Regions from separate parts of the Devosia sp. 1635 genome, predicted to be linked through region 1. Evidence: predicted binding sites of a transcription regulator. Region 1 holds the regulator's gene; the other holds the start of a gene.

What was found. Region 1 encodes HrcA, which represses chaperone genes, less so after heat shock. Its sites were predicted from a motif close to GTTAGCACTCNCNNNNNGNGAGTGCTAAC; they were not measured.
Positions count from the first base shown of each region.
Region 2: groES (co-chaperone GroES) is a predicted target of HrcA. The motif match lies at 4,916-4,944, and genes of this name have one in related genera.

Region 1 covers NZ_JABAOM010000003.1:439,392-447,337, reverse strand. Annotated here, with positions in the region: gene HRU92_RS14475 (YraN family protein) at 1-94, opposite strand, end outside; gene rsmI (16S rRNA (cytidine(1402)-2'-O)-methyltransferase) at 63-944, opposite strand; gene hemW (radical SAM family heme chaperone HemW) at 984-2,135, opposite strand; gene HRU92_RS14460 (non-canonical purine NTP pyrophosphatase) at 2,190-2,837, opposite strand; gene HRU92_RS14455 (hypothetical protein) at 2,834-3,007, opposite strand; gene rph (ribonuclease PH) at 3,004-3,720, opposite strand; gene hrcA (heat-inducible transcriptional repressor HrcA) at 3,861-4,946, shown strand; gene grpE (nucleotide exchange factor GrpE) at 5,019-5,600, shown strand; gene pncA (bifunctional nicotinamidase/pyrazinamidase) at 5,672-6,307, opposite strand; gene pabB (aminodeoxychorismate synthase component I) at 6,304-7,946, opposite strand, start outside.
Region 2 covers NZ_JABAOM010000001.1:12,193-20,138, forward strand. Annotated here, with positions in the region: gene HRU92_RS00075 (ATP phosphoribosyltransferase regulatory subunit) at 1-943, shown strand, start outside; gene hisG (ATP phosphoribosyltransferase) at 940-1,647, shown strand; gene HRU92_RS00085 (TSUP family transporter) at 1,734-2,486, shown strand; gene HRU92_RS00090 (BrnA antitoxin family protein) at 2,492-2,734, opposite strand; gene groL (chaperonin GroEL) at 2,873-4,513, opposite strand; gene groES (co-chaperone GroES) at 4,584-4,874, opposite strand; gene HRU92_RS00105 (DUF427 domain-containing protein) at 5,059-5,421, shown strand; gene HRU92_RS00110 (hypothetical protein) at 5,483-5,680, shown strand; gene HRU92_RS00115 (DMT family transporter) at 5,702-6,667, shown strand; gene HRU92_RS00120 (dihydrofolate reductase family protein) at 6,664-7,209, opposite strand; gene HRU92_RS00125 (sigma-54 dependent transcriptional regulator) at 7,275-7,946, opposite strand, start outside.

The DNA of each region.
Region 1 (7,946 bases):
GCGCGGCCAGGGCTTCAGCGCGTTCGCCCCCGCGGTTGGCGCGCTGGCGGGCGCGGCTGGGTTCAGTCGGTGGCTTTAAGGGCGAGGGCGGCATCATAGACCTCCTTGCGCTTGAGCCCAAAGCGGGCGGTGACAGCGTCAACCGCGGCGCGGAGGGGCTGGTCGGCCATTTCGGCAAGGAGCGCGGCCTGCCAATCGGCCGCGTCGGGGGCCGGAGCTTCGGCCGCGCCGGCGACAACGATAACGGCTTCGCCCTTGGTATCGCCTTCGGCGAAGCTCTCAGCGAGTTCGGCCAGAGTGCCGCGCTGCACGCGTTCGAAGCGCTTGGTGAGCTCGAGGGCGACGGCGGCCTGCCGATCAGGGCCGAGCGTTTGAGCCATAGCAGCCAAAGTATCGTCGAGGCGGCGCGGGGATTCGTAGAACACCAGAGTTTCACGTGAAACCGAAACGGCGGCGAGCGCGGTGGCACGGGCGCCCGCCTTGGCGGGCAAAAAGCCGTGAAAGGCAAAGGCGTCGGTCGGCAGGCCCGCCACCACCAGCGCTGACAGCAGCGCGGAGGCGCCCGGGACGGCGAAGACCGGCAGATCGGCGGCGGCCAGGGCCCGGATCAGGGGAAAGCCGGGATCGGAAAGCAAGGGCGTTCCAGCGTCGGAAATCAGCGCCAGGGCTTCGCCGGCAGCGATGCGCGCAACGATGTCGTCGGCCTTGGCGCGCTCATTGTGTTCGTGCAGCGCCACGCGGCGGGTCTTGATGCCGTAGTGATCGAGCAGTCGCGCCGACATGCGCGTGTCTTCGCAGAGCACGGCCGCCGCGGCGGCAAGGGTTTCAAGGGCGCGGATGGTGATGTCGCGCAGATTGCCGATGGGGGTGGCAACCACGTAAAGGCCGGGCGCCAAAGGCGGGGCCTCGAGCTTGGTGCCGGCGATGAAGAACTCTGAACTCATGGGCGCAAGGCTAACACGCGGGCGCGCGTCACCCAATCGCTAAGCGGCGAGATCGGCGACAACGGCGTCGAGCACCGGCCAGCCGCGATCGGTGACGCGGATATTGCCGTTGGGCAGGGTTTCCACAAAGCCATAGCCCTTGAGATCCTCGATCTGGCGCTGGCTGATGCGGCGCCCCGACAGCGCGGTGAAGCGCTGGGGCGAGATGCCTTCCTTGAGGCGCAGGCCCATGACGAGGAATTCGTCGCCCTGCTCTTCCCAGGTCAACACATCGTCGGTGACGAGGCCATGGCCCTGCGCCAGCACCTTTTCCTGCCACTTGAAGGGCAGCTTTTCGGCGGCGGTGGCGTGGCGCTGGTTGTTGATCAAGAGGCGCCCATGCGCGCCCGGACCGATGCCGGCATATTCGCCATAGCGCCAGTAGAGCATGTTGTGCTGGCTTTCCTGGCCGGGGCGGGCGTGGTTGGAAATCTCGTAGGCGGGCAGGCCGGCCGAAGCCGTCAGTTCCTGGGTCAGCTCGTAGAAATCGGCGGACAGATCCTCATCGGGCATGATGAGCTTGCCGGCGCGATGCAGGTCGAAATAGCGCGTGCCCTGCTCGATGGTGAGCTGGTAGAGCGAGATATGGCCGCGCGCGAGCCAGAGGCCCTCCTTGAGCTCGTCTTCCCAATCCTCAAGGGTCTGGCCCGGGCGGGCATAGATCAGATCAAAGCTCGAGCGATCAAAGATCGACTGGGCGATGCGCACGGCAGCGATGGCTTCATCAACGGTGTGGCGGCGGCCGAGGTCCGCCAGCGGCTTATCCCGCAGGGACTGCACGCCGAGCGAGACACGGTTGATGCCGGCGGAACGAAAACCCTTGAAGCGATCGACCTCGACGCTGGTGGGATTGGCTTCGAGCGTGATCTCGGCGCGTGGTTCGACCGTCCAATGGGCGGCGATGGTGTCGAGAATAGTGCCGACGGCCCACGGGCTCATCAGCGAGGGCGTGCCGCCGCCAAAAAAGATCGACTGCACGACCCGGCCGGGAGTGAGGCTGGCGGTATGGGCAATCTCGCGCTGGTAGGCGGCGACAAAGGCCTGCTCATCGAGCGGGCCGCGATGCACATGGGAATTGAAATCGCAGTAAGGGCACTTGGCCGCGCAAAAGGGCCAGTGCACATAAACGCCAAAGAGGTCGTTACGGCTCATGCGGCAGCCCCCTCATGTGGGTTGGTGGCGTGGCAGCGATTGGCGGGCACGCGATCAGGCCTGCTCAATTTGGCCCTCGACGAATTTGGCGAAGGCGCGGGCGCGGTGGGACAGACCCTCCTGACCCGGAGCCCAGCCATGTTTGACGCGCGAGGGCATTTCGCCAAAGGTGACGTCGAAGCCTTCGGGCATGAAGACGGGATCAAAGCCGAAGCCGACATCGCCGCGTGGCGGCCAGACCAGTGTGCCATCGATGCGGCCCTCGTAGAGAGCGTCGCGGCCATCGGGATGGGCAAGGCAAAGCGTGGCGCGGAAGGAGCCGTGACGCTGGGCTGGCGTTGTGGCATTAGCAGCCTGGAGGGCATCCTCGACGCGCTTCATGCCGTGATTGAAGTCGCGGTTGGGGCCGGCCCAATTGGCGGTGTAGACGCCGGGATCGCCGCCCAGCGCATCCACGCACATGCCGGAATCGTCGGACAGGGCCAGCATATTGGCGGCGCTCGCGGCGGCATGGGCCTTAATGCGGGCGTTTTCGGCAAAGGTGGTGCCGGTTTCATCGGGCTCGGGCAGATCAAGCTGCGCGGCCGAGATCAGCTCGAGCCCGAAGGGAGCAAACAATTCCCGGAATTCGGCCAGCTTGCCGGCATTGTGCGACGCCAGCACGAGGCGGTCACCAGCGCGAAGACGGGGAATGCCGCTCATTTGGGGGATCCTTGCCGGGCCTTGCTGCGCCCGGCCGAGGCGCGGGCGGATTGATCAAGGGCGCGCGCCACATCATGCCAGATGGGGCAATTGGTGCCGGGCGTGCTGCGGCCGCTCGCCTGGGGGGCAGTCGTGGCGGCGCCGCTTTTCTTGCGGAAAAACAGGTTCATGCTTGCAGTGCTGCTGTTTGAAGGCGGGTGAGTTCGGCGATGCCGGTTTCGGCCAGACCCATGAGCTGGTCGAGTTCGTCGCGGCTGAAGGGGGCCTGCTCGGCAGTGCCCTGGATTTCCACGAACTTGCCTGAGCCGGTCATGACGAAATTGGCATCGGTATGGGCTTCCACGTCCTCGAGATAATCGAGATCGAGCACGGGGGTGCCGCGATAGATGCCGCAGGACACGGCGGCCACGGAATCGCGCAAGGCCGGACCGCGCGTAAGCTTGCGCTCGTCCATCCAGCGGATGGCATCGGCAAGCGCGACATAAGCGCCGGTGATGGCGGCGGTGCGGGTACCGCCATCGGCTTCCAGCACGTCGCAATCGAGGGTGACCTGGTTTTCGCCGAGCATGGGCAAGTCGACTACGGCGCGCAGGGAGCGGCCGATCAGGCGCTGGATTTCCTGGGTGCGGCCCGATTGCTTGCCGGCGGTCGCTTCGCGGCGGGTGCGCGATCCGGTGGCGCGGGGCAGCATGCCGTATTCGGCAGTGACCCAGCCCTGGCCCTTGTTGCGCAGCCAGCCCGGCAGATTGGTTTCCACCGAAGCGGTCACCAGAACCTTGGTGTCGCCGAACGAGACAAGGCAGGATCCCTCGGCTTTCAGCGAAACATTGCGCTCGATGGAAATCGCGCGCATCTGGTTGGGTTCGCGTCCGGAAGGGCGCATAGGCAATCACCTTGGCAGTAAAGAACAGTTAACCGCCTCTTAACCCTCTCTGCAGGTCCTCACAAGCCGGGCTGGCTTGGCGAATGGCCGCAATGCCCCTAAATGAATGGGGAGGGTTAAAGCCGACAATTTGAACGAATATGATGGTCAAGCCACCCGAAGACTTTCTCGCCGTCCTCAATACGCGCAGCCAAGACATCTTCCGGCGCATCGTGGAACGCTATCTCGACACAGGCCAGCCGGTGGGTTCGCGTGATCTGAGCCGCATGCTGCAACTGGGGCTGTCGCCGGCTTCGGTGCGCAATGTGATGGCCGATCTCGAAGATCTCGGGCTGATTGCCGCACCCCATGTTTCGGCGGGGCGCGCGCCGACCCAGGAGGGCCTGCGCTTTTTCGTTGATGCGATGCTGGAAGTGGGTGCCGTCGACGAGCGCGAGCGCAATCGCATTGCCCAGCACATCGCCGAAACCGCGCAGGGCGGGCAGGTGGAAGACCTCCTCGCCGAGGCCAGCCAGCTGCTGTCGGGGCTAAGTCAGGGCGCGGGCGTCGTGATCGCGACCAAAGCGGATATGGTGCTCAAGCACATCGAATTTGTCCGGCTCGACCAAGCTCGCGCGATGGCGATCCTGGTGGGGGAGGACGGGCAGGTGGAAAACCGCATCCTGCCCCTGCCCCCGGGCCTGACCGCCAGTGCGCTGCAACAGGCCAGCAATTACCTTGCCCATCATGTGGTGGGGCGCACCATTGCGGAAGCGCGCAAGGCGCTGGGCGAGCAGCGCGCCGAGCAGCGGACGGAACTGGACGAGTTGACCCAAAAGCTCGTTGATTCCGGGATCGCGACACTGAGCCAGCCATCGCCGGCAGCGCAGCCAACGGTGATCGTGCGGGGCCGGGCCAATCTGTTGAATGACACCATGGCGTCCGAAGACATGGCGCGCATGCGACAGCTATTCGACGAACTCGAAAGCAAGGACGGGTTGCTGGAACTCTTGGGAGATGCGGAAAACGCTCAGGGCGTGCGCATCTTTATCGGCTCGGAAAACAAGTTGTTTTCCCTTTCGGGATCTTCGGTGATCCTGAGCCCCTACAAGGACGCCAATGACAAGGTGGTGGGCGTGCTTGGGGTTATCGGGCCGACGCGGCTCAATTATGCCCGTATCGTGCCGGTGGTGGACTATACGGCCAATGTCATCACCTCGATGATGGCGCGTAAGGGGCGCGGCTAGGGAGGGTTGAAAAAGCCGGTGCATTGACCGATATCGGAGCCAAATTCATTCCCAATGCGAAAGCTTGCCCTTATGAGCGACGAAAACACCTCGCCCAGCGAAGAATTCGAGATCGAAACGCCCGTACCGGAAAGCGAAGTGGATCCCGTGGAAGCCTTGCGCGCCGAGAATGCCGAGCTCAAGGACCGGGTGCTGCGCACGGCAGCGGAGATGGAAAACCTGCGCAAGCGCATGGAACGCGATATTGCCGATACGCGCTCCTATGCCATTTCGGGGTTTGCCCGCGACATGCTCTCGGCCACCGATGCACTGAGCCGGGCGCTGATGGTGCTGCCGCCCGAAGCGCGCGAATCGGGCGATGCCACGACCAAGTCCCTGATCGAGGGCATCGAGATGACCGAGCGCGAAATGCAGCGCCTCCTCGCCAAGCATGGCGTCAAGCCGATCGAAGCCGAAGGGCAGAAGTTCGATCCGCACAAGCACCAGGCGATGTTTGAAGTGCCCGATCCCAGCCATCCCGAAGGGACGGTGGTGCAGGTGGTGCAGACCGGCTTTGCCATCGGCGATCGCGTGCTGCGCCCGGCGATGGTTGGTGTGGCCAAGGGTGGCCCGCGCGCCGCAGAAGGCGCCGAAACGGTTGATAAATCAGCCTGATTGCTCAGGTACGGTTCTGAAAATCCCCGCTTTGGCGGGGATTTTTGTTTGTAGGGGATGGTGAGGGCACCCTACCCTAAAATATCCCTGCTCATCAGGCGGCCGATGCCCGCGTCCTGCATCTGGGTCCAGGCTTGTTGCAGTGAACCATTGCTGTCGATGGCGCGGCTGGCGTCTTCGATCACGCTGACATCAAGGCCCGCCTCGGCGGCATCGAGCGCGGTCCAGGCGACGCAGAAATCGGTGGCGAGACCCGCAACATAGATCTTGGCGAGGCGCCGTTCGGCGAGATAACCGCCCAGGCCGGTGCGGGTGCGGCGGTCGGCTTCCTGGAAGCCGGAATAGGAATCAACGCCGCGGTTATAGCCTTTGCGGATGGTCAGCTGCGCATGGGGAATATCGAGATCGGCCGAAATCTGCGCCCCATGGGTGTCCCAAACGCAATGGTCGGGCCACAGGACCTGGGTGCCATAGGGCAGCTCGATGGTTTGGAAGGGTTGGGTGCCGGGATGCTGGCTGGCAAAGGAGATGTGATCGGCGGGGTGCCAGTCCTGGGTCAGCACCACATGGGTAAAGCGGCGGGCCAGCTGGTTGATCAACGGCACGATTTCGTCACCGCCGGGCACGGCAAGGCTGCCGCCGGGCAGGAAATCATTTTGCACATCCACCACGATCAGAACGTCATGCGGGGTGATGTCGAAGGTCATGTCGCATCCTTGCTTGGGCGGTGGATCCAGCTGGCGCGGAGCAAGCCGCGCACGGAATTACCGAGATAAATGGCGTCGGCGTTTGCCAGGTCATCAAGGGTCAGGCGCGCCTCCCTGGCTGCGCCGGTTGCGAGCAGTTCAGCACGCAAGGTGCCGGGCAGCAAGCCGGCCTCGGCCGGCGGGGTGAGGAGCACGCCGCCCTCGCGCAGGAACAGGGAGGTAATGGAGCCTTCAGTCAGCTCGCCGCGCTCGTTGAGAAAGACGACTTCATCGACGCCAAGCACGGCCGCGGCGCGCTGGCGCGGCTCGTCGTAAAAAGCGCGGTTGGTGGTTTTATGCGCCAGCCAGAGCGAGCCGGAATCGAGCCGCTCCTCAGCAACCGCGAAGCGGAACTGCGCCGGGTTGGCCGGCAACGGGGTGGCGGACAGGCCGAGCCCCGCCACCTGGTCGAGAGTAAGGCGCACCCGCATGGCCGGCTCGCTCCAGCCGGCAGCGGTGTCGGTGAGGAGGCTTGTTGCGGCGTAGCGGTCGAACGGCATGTTGAAATATTGCGCGGAAGCGGCGATGCGATCGAGATGGCGCTCGAGCAGCCAAAAGCTCGTGGTGTTGGTCCAGCGCAGGGTTTCGATCAGGCAGATGGGTGGGCTCTTGTCCGCAAGAAAAGCCATTTTCAGCAGTGCTTCCTCATATTCGTCCTCGGCCACCGAGTCGGCGACGATGCCCCCGCCGATGCCGATTTCCCCCCGCCCTTCCCCGTCGATCACGGCGGTGCGGATGGCCACATTGAGCGTGAGGTCCCCATTGGGGGCGAAATAGCCGATCGAGCCGGTGTAAAGCCCGCGCGGTTCGGCCTCCACCGCGGCGATGATTTCCATGGCCCGCAGTTTTGGCGCCCCGGTGATGGAGCCGCAGGGAAAGAGCTGGGCGAGGAGCTGGGTGGTGGACACATCGGGCAGGCGCTGGGCGGTGATGCCCGAAGTCATGGTGTGGAGCGTGCGCAGGGTTTGCACGGAAAAGAGGTCGGTGACCTCAACCGAGCCCACGGCGCTGATGCGGGACAGATCGTTGCGCAGGAGATCAACAATCATCAGGTTTTCGGCGCGGTTCTTGGGATCGGCGGCCAGCGCGGCGCGGCCCGCTTCGTCCTGTACAATGGTGCCGGCGCGGCGGCGGGTGCCCTTCATCGGACGAGCGGACAGCGTGCCGCCGGTGCTGGCGACAAAGAGTTCGGGCGAGCGCGACAAGATCCAGTGCTCGCCGGTGTTGATGAGCGCGCCATAGGCAACCTGCTGCTTGCGCGCGAGATCGCGATAAAGCGCGGCCGGGTGGCCTTCGAGGCGGAAGCGGGCCTTGAAGGTGAGATTGACCTGATAGGTGTCGCCGGCGCCGATCCATTGCTGCACTTGCCCCAAGCCCAGGGCGTAATCGGCAAAGGGCCGGCTAGGGACGAGGTCGAGGGCTTCTGCGCCCTGCCCGGCTATGGCGCTGTCGAGGCGTTGGTCTACTTCCCCGGCGGACAAGCGTTGGGGCGCGCTGTAGAGGCCAAGCCAAAGCAGGGGAAAAGGCGAGCGCTCGGGCAGGAGGGGCTCGAGGCGCTCTTCAAACAAAAATCCGAGCTCATAGCTCAGAAACCCCGCGG
Region 2 (7,946 bases), on a different contig from region 1:
ATTCGGGCGCCGCTTGTTGCTGACCTCGGGGGCGAGCAGCGCCGAATATTGCCTGCGCCCCGATTTCACCCTGCCCATTGTTGCCGATTACATCGCCAATGGCGCCGGCGCGCCTGCGGCCTTTTCCTATCTCGGGCCCATCTTCCGCCAGCGCGAAGGCCTGCCCGCCGAATTCGACCAGGCGGGGCTTGAGCTGGTGGCCCAGCCCAATGGCGACGTGGCGCTCGATCAGGTGCTGACCTTTGCCCGCGCCGCGCTCGACCTTTATGGCGTGCGCCCGCACATCCGGCTCGGCGGTGTTGGCTTGTTCGAGGCCTTGCTGGCCCAGGCCGACATGCCCGCGCCCTGGCGCCCCCGCATCCGCCACCGCTTCGGCCACACCGAGGCCATGGGTCGGCTGCTCAGCCGACTGGAAGCCGCCCCCGACGCTCCCCGCGCCGAGCAGCCCACGCGCGAAGCGCTGATCGGCGAGATTACCGAAAACATGGTGGCGGCGGGCCTCAGCCTGTCGGAAGGACGCACCCCCACCGAAATCGCGGACCGCTATCTCGAGCAGCAGGCGCTTGATGCCGCCCATGTGCCGCCCGCAACCCTGGCGCTGCTGCGGGACTATCTCGCCATTTCCGGCCCCGTATTGCAGGCGCTGACCCGCCTCGAAGCCCTGGCGGCGCGGCACCGGCTGATGCTGGGCGCCCCCATTCGCACTATTCGCCGGCATCTCGACAATCTGGGCGAAGCGCATGTGAGCTTTGACGCCAGCTTCTCGCCCCGGCTCGATTATTATACGGGCATTGTTTTCGAGATGCGCGGTCCTGGCGGCGCCGTCCTGGTGTCGGGCGGGCAATATGATCGGCTGCTCGAGCGCCTTGGCGCTACGGCGCCCATCGCCGCCTCCGGCTGCGCCGTGTGGGTTGATCGTTTGGAGGCCGAGTTGGTGCAATGACCGGCCTTACCCTTGCCGTGCCCTCCAAAGGGCGTCTTGAAGAGCAAACCCGCGACTGGTTCGCCGCCCGTGGCCTCGAGATCACCCGCCCCGGCGGCGCGCGCTCTTATCTGGGCGCAGTAGACGGACACCCTGAGATCACCGTCCGCTTTTACCCCGCGGCTGAGATTGCCCGCGAATTGATCCGCGGCACCATCGATCTGGGCGTCACCGGGCTCGACCTGATCCACGAAACCAGCGAAGTCGGGCCGGCCGCCGTCGCGGTTGCCGCCGAGCTGGGTTTTGGCAATGCCGATGTGGTGGTCGCAGTGCCCGATAGCTGGATCGATGTCACCCATCTCCATGATCTGGCCGATGTCGCTTCCGACTTCCGCTCCCGCCACGGCCGTTGGCTGCGCATTGCCACCAAATATATCACCGTCACCCGCCAGCATTTCGCCCGCGCCGGCATCGCCGAATACCGGACGGTGGAAAGCCTCGGGGCCACTGAAGCCGCGCCCGCATCCGGGGTGGCCGATATCATCGTCGATATCACCAGCACCGGCTCGACCCTTGCCGCCAACGGCCTGCGCGTATTGGAAGACGGCGTGATGCTGCGCAGCCAAGCCTGCTTGTTTGTGTCGCGTGGCGCCGATTGGACGCCCGAGCGTCGCGCGGCGCTCGAGAACATATTGGGCACCTTGGGGGCGGCCGCCGACTTCTAGCGCTGCGCCCCATTGCCAGCCCTCCCCATTGGCGGCTAAGCCAAGTGCCGACTCTTCCGCCCGCCGCCTAACCCCCGGACCCTGATATGCTGCTCGATCCCCTTGTGCTGCTGGCGCTCGCTGGCGCTGGCATGCTGGCTGGCTTTGTTGACGCCATCGCCGGGGGAGGGGGCATGATCTCGCTGCCCGCGCTGCTTTCGGCCGGCGTGCCGCCCGTGGCCGCGCTCGCGACCAACAAGCTGCAGGGCGTGGTGGGAACGAGCCTTGCGGCGCTGACCTATTGGCGGCGCGGCTTTGTCACCCTGCGCAAGCTCGTGCCCGCGCTCTTTACTACTTACGCCGGCAGCCTTGTTGGCGCTCTCGTGGTCAAGCAGATCGACGTGACCTTGCTTGATGTCGCGGTGCCGGTGGCGCTGATCGGGGTGGCGCTGTATTTCCTTTTCGCCCCTAACTTGTCCGACCTCGATCGCGCGCCGCGCCTGCGCTTTGAGCTCTTCGTGCCGCTGATGGGCTTTGTGCTCGGCTTTTACGATGGGGTGTTCGGTCCGGGCACCGGCTCGTTCTTCACCATCGGCTTTGTGATGCTGTTCGGGCTCGGCATCACCCGCGCCGCCGGCAACACCAAGATCCTCAACCTGACCTCAAACCTGTCGGCCCTGATCATCTTCATCATCGCCGGGGACGTGGTCTGGCCAGCCGCCATCGCCATGTCGGTTGGCCAAGTGGTGGGCGGCTATGCCGGCGCGCGCATCGGCATCCGGTTCGGGGCCAAGATCATCCGCCCGCTGGTGGTCGTCGTCTCGATCATCCTCGCCCTGCGGCTGCTGATCTTCCGCTAAAAAACCTAGTCCTCGGGCTCCAGCCCGGCGGCCTGGCGCAGCGCCGCGTTGATGCGCTCCTGCCAGCCCGGCCCATCCTCCTGGAAATGCTCCAGCACCGCCCGGTCGAGCCGCAGCGACACCAGTTCCTTGCCACCCGGTGGCGTAGCCGCCTTGGCGGGTGCCGCAGGTGCAGCTGGTTTGCTCGTGGCGCTCTTGAAGGCGGCTTCCGCCTGGTCGTAAGCGCTTCCGCGTCGTGGCGTCCGCATACAATCCTCGTGGGTTGAGAGCCCTCACTCTAGCGCGGGATCGGCGCAAGAAAAAGGCGCAGTGTTTCCACTGCGCCTTTCCAACCAAGATCGTGACTGGGAAGAAACGATCCTGAATTTTTTGCCTGAATGGCTGGACTAGAAGTCCATGCCGCCCATGCCGCCCATGCCGCCGCCGCCCGGCATTGCCGGTGCTGCGTCCTTGGGAGCCTCGACGATGAGGGCTTCGGTGGTGATCAGCAGCGAAGCAACCGAAGCTGCGTCCTGCAGAGCCGTGCGAACCACCTTGACCGGGTCGATAACGCCCAGCTGCACCAGATCGCCATACTCGCCGGTTGCGGCGTTGTAGCCGAAGGTGAGCGAGGAGTTCTCGAGGATCTTGCCCACAACCACGGAGCCTTCGGCACCGGCGTTATTGGCAATGGTGCGTACGGGCTCCTGCAGAGCGCGCTTGACGATGGCGATACCAGCGTCCTGGTCGGCGTTGATGCCCTTGACGGTCATTGCGTTGGAAGCGCGCAGCAGCGCCACGCCACCACCAGCAACAATGCCTTCTTCAACGGCAGCGCGGGTAGCGTTGAGAGCGTCATCGACGCGGTCCTTGCGCTCCTTGACTTCCACTTCCGTGGAGCCGCCGACGCGGATCACGGCGACACCGCCAGCGAGCTTGGCCAGGCGTTCCTGCAGCTTTTCCTTGTCGTAGTCCGAAGTGGTTTCCTCGATCTGCGCCTTGATCTGGCCAACGCGACCCTGGATGTCTTCCTGGGTGCCGGCACCATCAACGATCGTGGTGTTTTCCTTGGTGATCTCAACGCGCTTGGCAGTGCCCAGCATGTCGATGGTCACGTTCTCGAGCTTGATGCCGAGATCTTCGGAGATCACCTGGCCACCGGTCAGGATGGCGATGTCTTCCAGCATGGCCTTGCGGCGATCGCCGAAGCCCGGAGCCTTGACGGCAGCAACCTTGAGGCCACCGCGCAGACGGTTGACGACGAGGGTCGCAAGAGCCTCACCTTCAATGTCTTCGGCAATGATCAGCAGCGGGCGCTGGCTCTGCACAACCGACTCAAGGATCGGCAGGATGGCCTGCAGGTTCGAGAGCTTCTTTTCGTGGAGGAGGATCACGGGATCTTCCAGAACGGCAGTCATCTTCTCGGCATTGGTCACGAAATAGGGGCTGAGATAGCCGCGGTCGAACTGCATGCCTTCAACGACATCGAGCTCGGTCTCGGCAGTCTTGGCTTCCTCGACAGTGATCACACCCTCGTTGCCGACCTTCTGCATGGCTTCGGCAATCATGTCGCCGATGGACGATTCGCCATTGGCCGAAATGGTGCCGACCTGGGCAACTTCGGACGACGACTTGATCTTGGACGAAGCGGCCTTGAGCGAAGCCACGACTTCTTCCACGGCCATGTCGATGCCGCGCTTCAGATCCATTGGGTTGAAGCCGGCGGCAACAGCCTTGACGCCTTCAACAACAATGGCCTGACCCAGAACGGTCGCGGTGGTGGTGCCGTCGCCGGCGATATCGTTGGTCTTGGAGGCGACCGAACGCAGCAGCTGCGCGCCCAGGTTCTCGAACTTGTCTTCCAGTTCGATTTCCTTGGCAACGGTCACGCCGTCCTTGGTGATGCGCGGAGCACCGAAGGACTTTTCGATAACGACGTTACGACCCTTGGGGCCGAGGGTCACCTTGACCGCATTGGCCAGGATGTTGACGCCACGCAGCATCTTGTCGCGCGCGTCGGTGGAGAACTTTACTTCTTTAGCTGCCATGTGAGGCGCTCCTTAAAGTGCAGACAGGGAAAAGGGCAGGGAAGCGGGCTATTTGACCGAGCAAATCGCCTTACGCTTCGACGATGCCCATGATGTCGGATTCTTTCATGATCAGCAGGTCTTCACCGTCGACCTTGACTTCGGTGCCGCTCCACTTGCCAAACAGCACGCGGTCGCCGGCCTTGACGTCCAGCGCCACAACCTTGCCGCTGTCATCGCGGGCACCTGGGCCAACTGCAACAATAACGCCTTCGGAGGGCTTTTCCTTGGCGGTGTCGGGAATGATGATCCCGCCTTTAGTCTTTTCCTCGCTGTCGAGACGGCGGACGACCACGCGGTCGTGGAGGGGACGGAAGCTCATGATTGCTCCTATAGCATCATCGGGACTGCAAATTCGCGCCCTTTGGCACTCACCGAGTGAGAGTGCTAACAGGGTGTCGCTGATATATGCAGGGGGCGCATCCGAGTCAAGCCGGGGCAGGGTGAACCCCGGGCGGGGATGATGCGTTGAGCACCGATACGCACAGCTAGAAAGGCACGAGATCATGACCGTTCAATGTCTGGATAAAGACATCAAGATCCGGCCGGCCGAAGGCCGCGTCCATGTCATCTTCGATGACGCGGAAATTGCCGATTCCATCCGGGCGCTGGAAGTCGATGAGCCCGGCTCGCCGCTGCGCATTTACTTGCCGCGCGAGGACATCCAGCCCGGTATTCTCGAGGCCACCGACACCCACACCACCTGCCCCTATAAGGGCGAGGCCTCCTACTACACCATCAAGACCCTGACGGCGACTGCCGAGGATGCTGCCTGGTATTATCCCGATCCTTGTCCATTGGTGGAGCCCATCCGCGATATGATCGCCTTCTGGGGCGACAAGATCGAATATCGCCGCACAGCGGTTTAACCGCCATTGCGGGTTGCCTTGGGGCTTTCATCGCCCCAGGGCTTGGGGCATAAGGGAAGCCATGAACACACCAGCTCAACCCCTCCAGATCCGCCTGCGCCTCAAGGGCGGCAGTGGCCAGAACGCCAATTGGCAATGGGAACTGCTCGATGCCGCCGGCGCCGTTGTCAAATCCGGCAGCGCCATGGGCCCCGAGCACAAGGCCTTCGCCACCGCCCGCCAGGCCAAGGAAAAACTCGAAAAAGCCGCTGCCAACTAAGCCAGCGCAAACGAGACGCAAGTGACACTTTCCGGCGGGGCCAACCCGGCTTTTTCTCCACCTGCCACGGTTGCTCCGCTACGTGGCATCACCCTCAAGGTTGCTTCGGTCTGCGTTTTCGTGGCGATGTCGGCCCTGATCAAGGCGGCCGAGAACATTCCTGCGGGCGAACTCGTGTTCTACCGCTGTTTTTTCGCCATCGTGCCGGTGCTGGTTTATCTCGCCTGGCAGGGCAATCTGCGTTTCGGCCTGCACACCAACAATCCGTTCGGCCATGTGCTGCGTGGCCTCATCGGCATCGCCTCCATGGGCCTGAGCTTTTACGGGCTGACCATGCTGCCGCTGCCCGAGGCCATTGCCATTGGCTATGCCGCGCCGCTGGTCGTGGTGGTTCTGGGCGCCGTGCTGCTCAAGGAGCGGGTGCAGCTTTACCGCTGGACGGCGGTGATCGTGGGCCTGGTCGGCGTGATCATCATGCTTTGGCCGCGGCTCACCATCCTGAGCGGGCAAACCGCCATGGGCACCGGCGAAACCCTGGGCGCACTCGCCGCGCTCCTGGCAGCGATCTTTTCGGCCTTTGCCATGATGCAGGTGCGCCGCCTCGTGCAAACCGAGCGCACCGAAACCATCGTGCTGTATTTCTTCATCACCGGCTCGGTGCTGTCGCTGTTGACCCTGCCATTCGGCTGGGTTTGGCCCACGCTCGAGCAGACCGTGATCCTCGTCCTGGCCGGCATTGCGGGGGGTGTTGGGCAGATCCTCCTCACCGCCAGCTATCGCCATGCCGAAATGTCGGTGATTGCGCCCTTTGAATATACCTCGCTGCTGCTCGGCTTGGCGGTGGGTTACTTCGCTTTCGGCGACATCCCGACGCTGCCCATGCTGGGCGGCGCTGCGATCGTGATCGCTTCGGGCATCTTCATCATCTTCCGCGAGCACCGCCTGGGGCTCGATCGGAACAAGGCCCGCCAGGCCAGCAGCCTTTAGGCCGCATTGCCGGGGACGCGATAGCGCGATTGCACCAGGCCCGATGGAAAGGCCTGGGTTTCCACATGCTCGAGCACCAGGTCGGCCCCAAGCGGCCCGAACAGGGGAATGCCCTCGCCGATCAACACCGGAATGCGGCTGATCACCAGATCCTCGATCAGCCCGGCGCGCAAAAACGCCTGGATCAGTTTGCCGCCATCCACATAAGCCGCGCGCCAGCCCCGGCCCGCGACCAGTTGCATCGCCTCCTCGGGCGTTGCATCCACAATCTCGACTTTGTCGGCAATCTCCTCGGGCACATCGGTCTGGGTGATGCTGCCGCTCAGCACCAGCACGGGCTTGGAATAAAACCACGGCCGGAAATGCTTGATCACCTCATAGGTGCCGCGCCCCATGATCACCCCATCCATCCGTTCCATATGGGCGTTGAAACCGTGATCCTCGCCAAGCGTCGGGTAATCCGTCAGCCAGGCGATGTCGTCATTCTTGCGCGCGATAAAGCCATCCAGGCTGGTGCCGATAAACACATGACCAGTGGTCACAACTCACCTCCATTGCTGAACCGGGCTTGATCTAAATCCGTGCCCTGTCAAACCCTGGCAGCAGGCTAGCTGGCCACCTCCAGCCCAGCCCAGCCCTGGCGCTTGCGGTAGATGGTCGAGGGGCTGATCTCCAGGGCCGCTGCCGCCAGCGAGATATTGCCGCCAAAGCTGGCAATGGCATCCTCGATGATGCGCTGTTCCTGCTCCCACATTGGCCGCACCGGCGAACGGCGCTCGGCCCGATTGCCGCCGGGGCCCAGTTCGCCCACTGCAGCGCTCGAAGCCACCATGGCCGCACTCACCTCGCCGCCATCGGCGAGCACGGCGATGCGCCGCATCAGGTTCTCGAGCTGCCGCACATTGCCGGGCCATTCCGATCCGCCCAGGACCGCAACCGCCTCGGGCGAAAACCCGGAGAACTGCTTGCCCTGCTCGCGCCCGAACCGCTCAAGGAAATGGCGGGCGAGGGGCAACACGTCGCTTGGCCGTTGCCGCAGCGGCGGCAGGTGGATCGGCAACACATGCAGCCGGTAAAACAGGTCTTCGCGCAATTGCCGGGTTTCGATCAGCTGCGTCAGCGGCTCCTTGGTGGCGCAAACCACTCGTATATCGAGCGCGTTGGTTGGCACCTCGCCCTCGCCAGTGATCCGGCCGGTCTGCAACAGGTGCAGCAGCTTGGCCTGCAGTTCGGGGTCGAGTTGCGCAACTTCGTCAAGAAACAGCGTGCCGCCATCCGC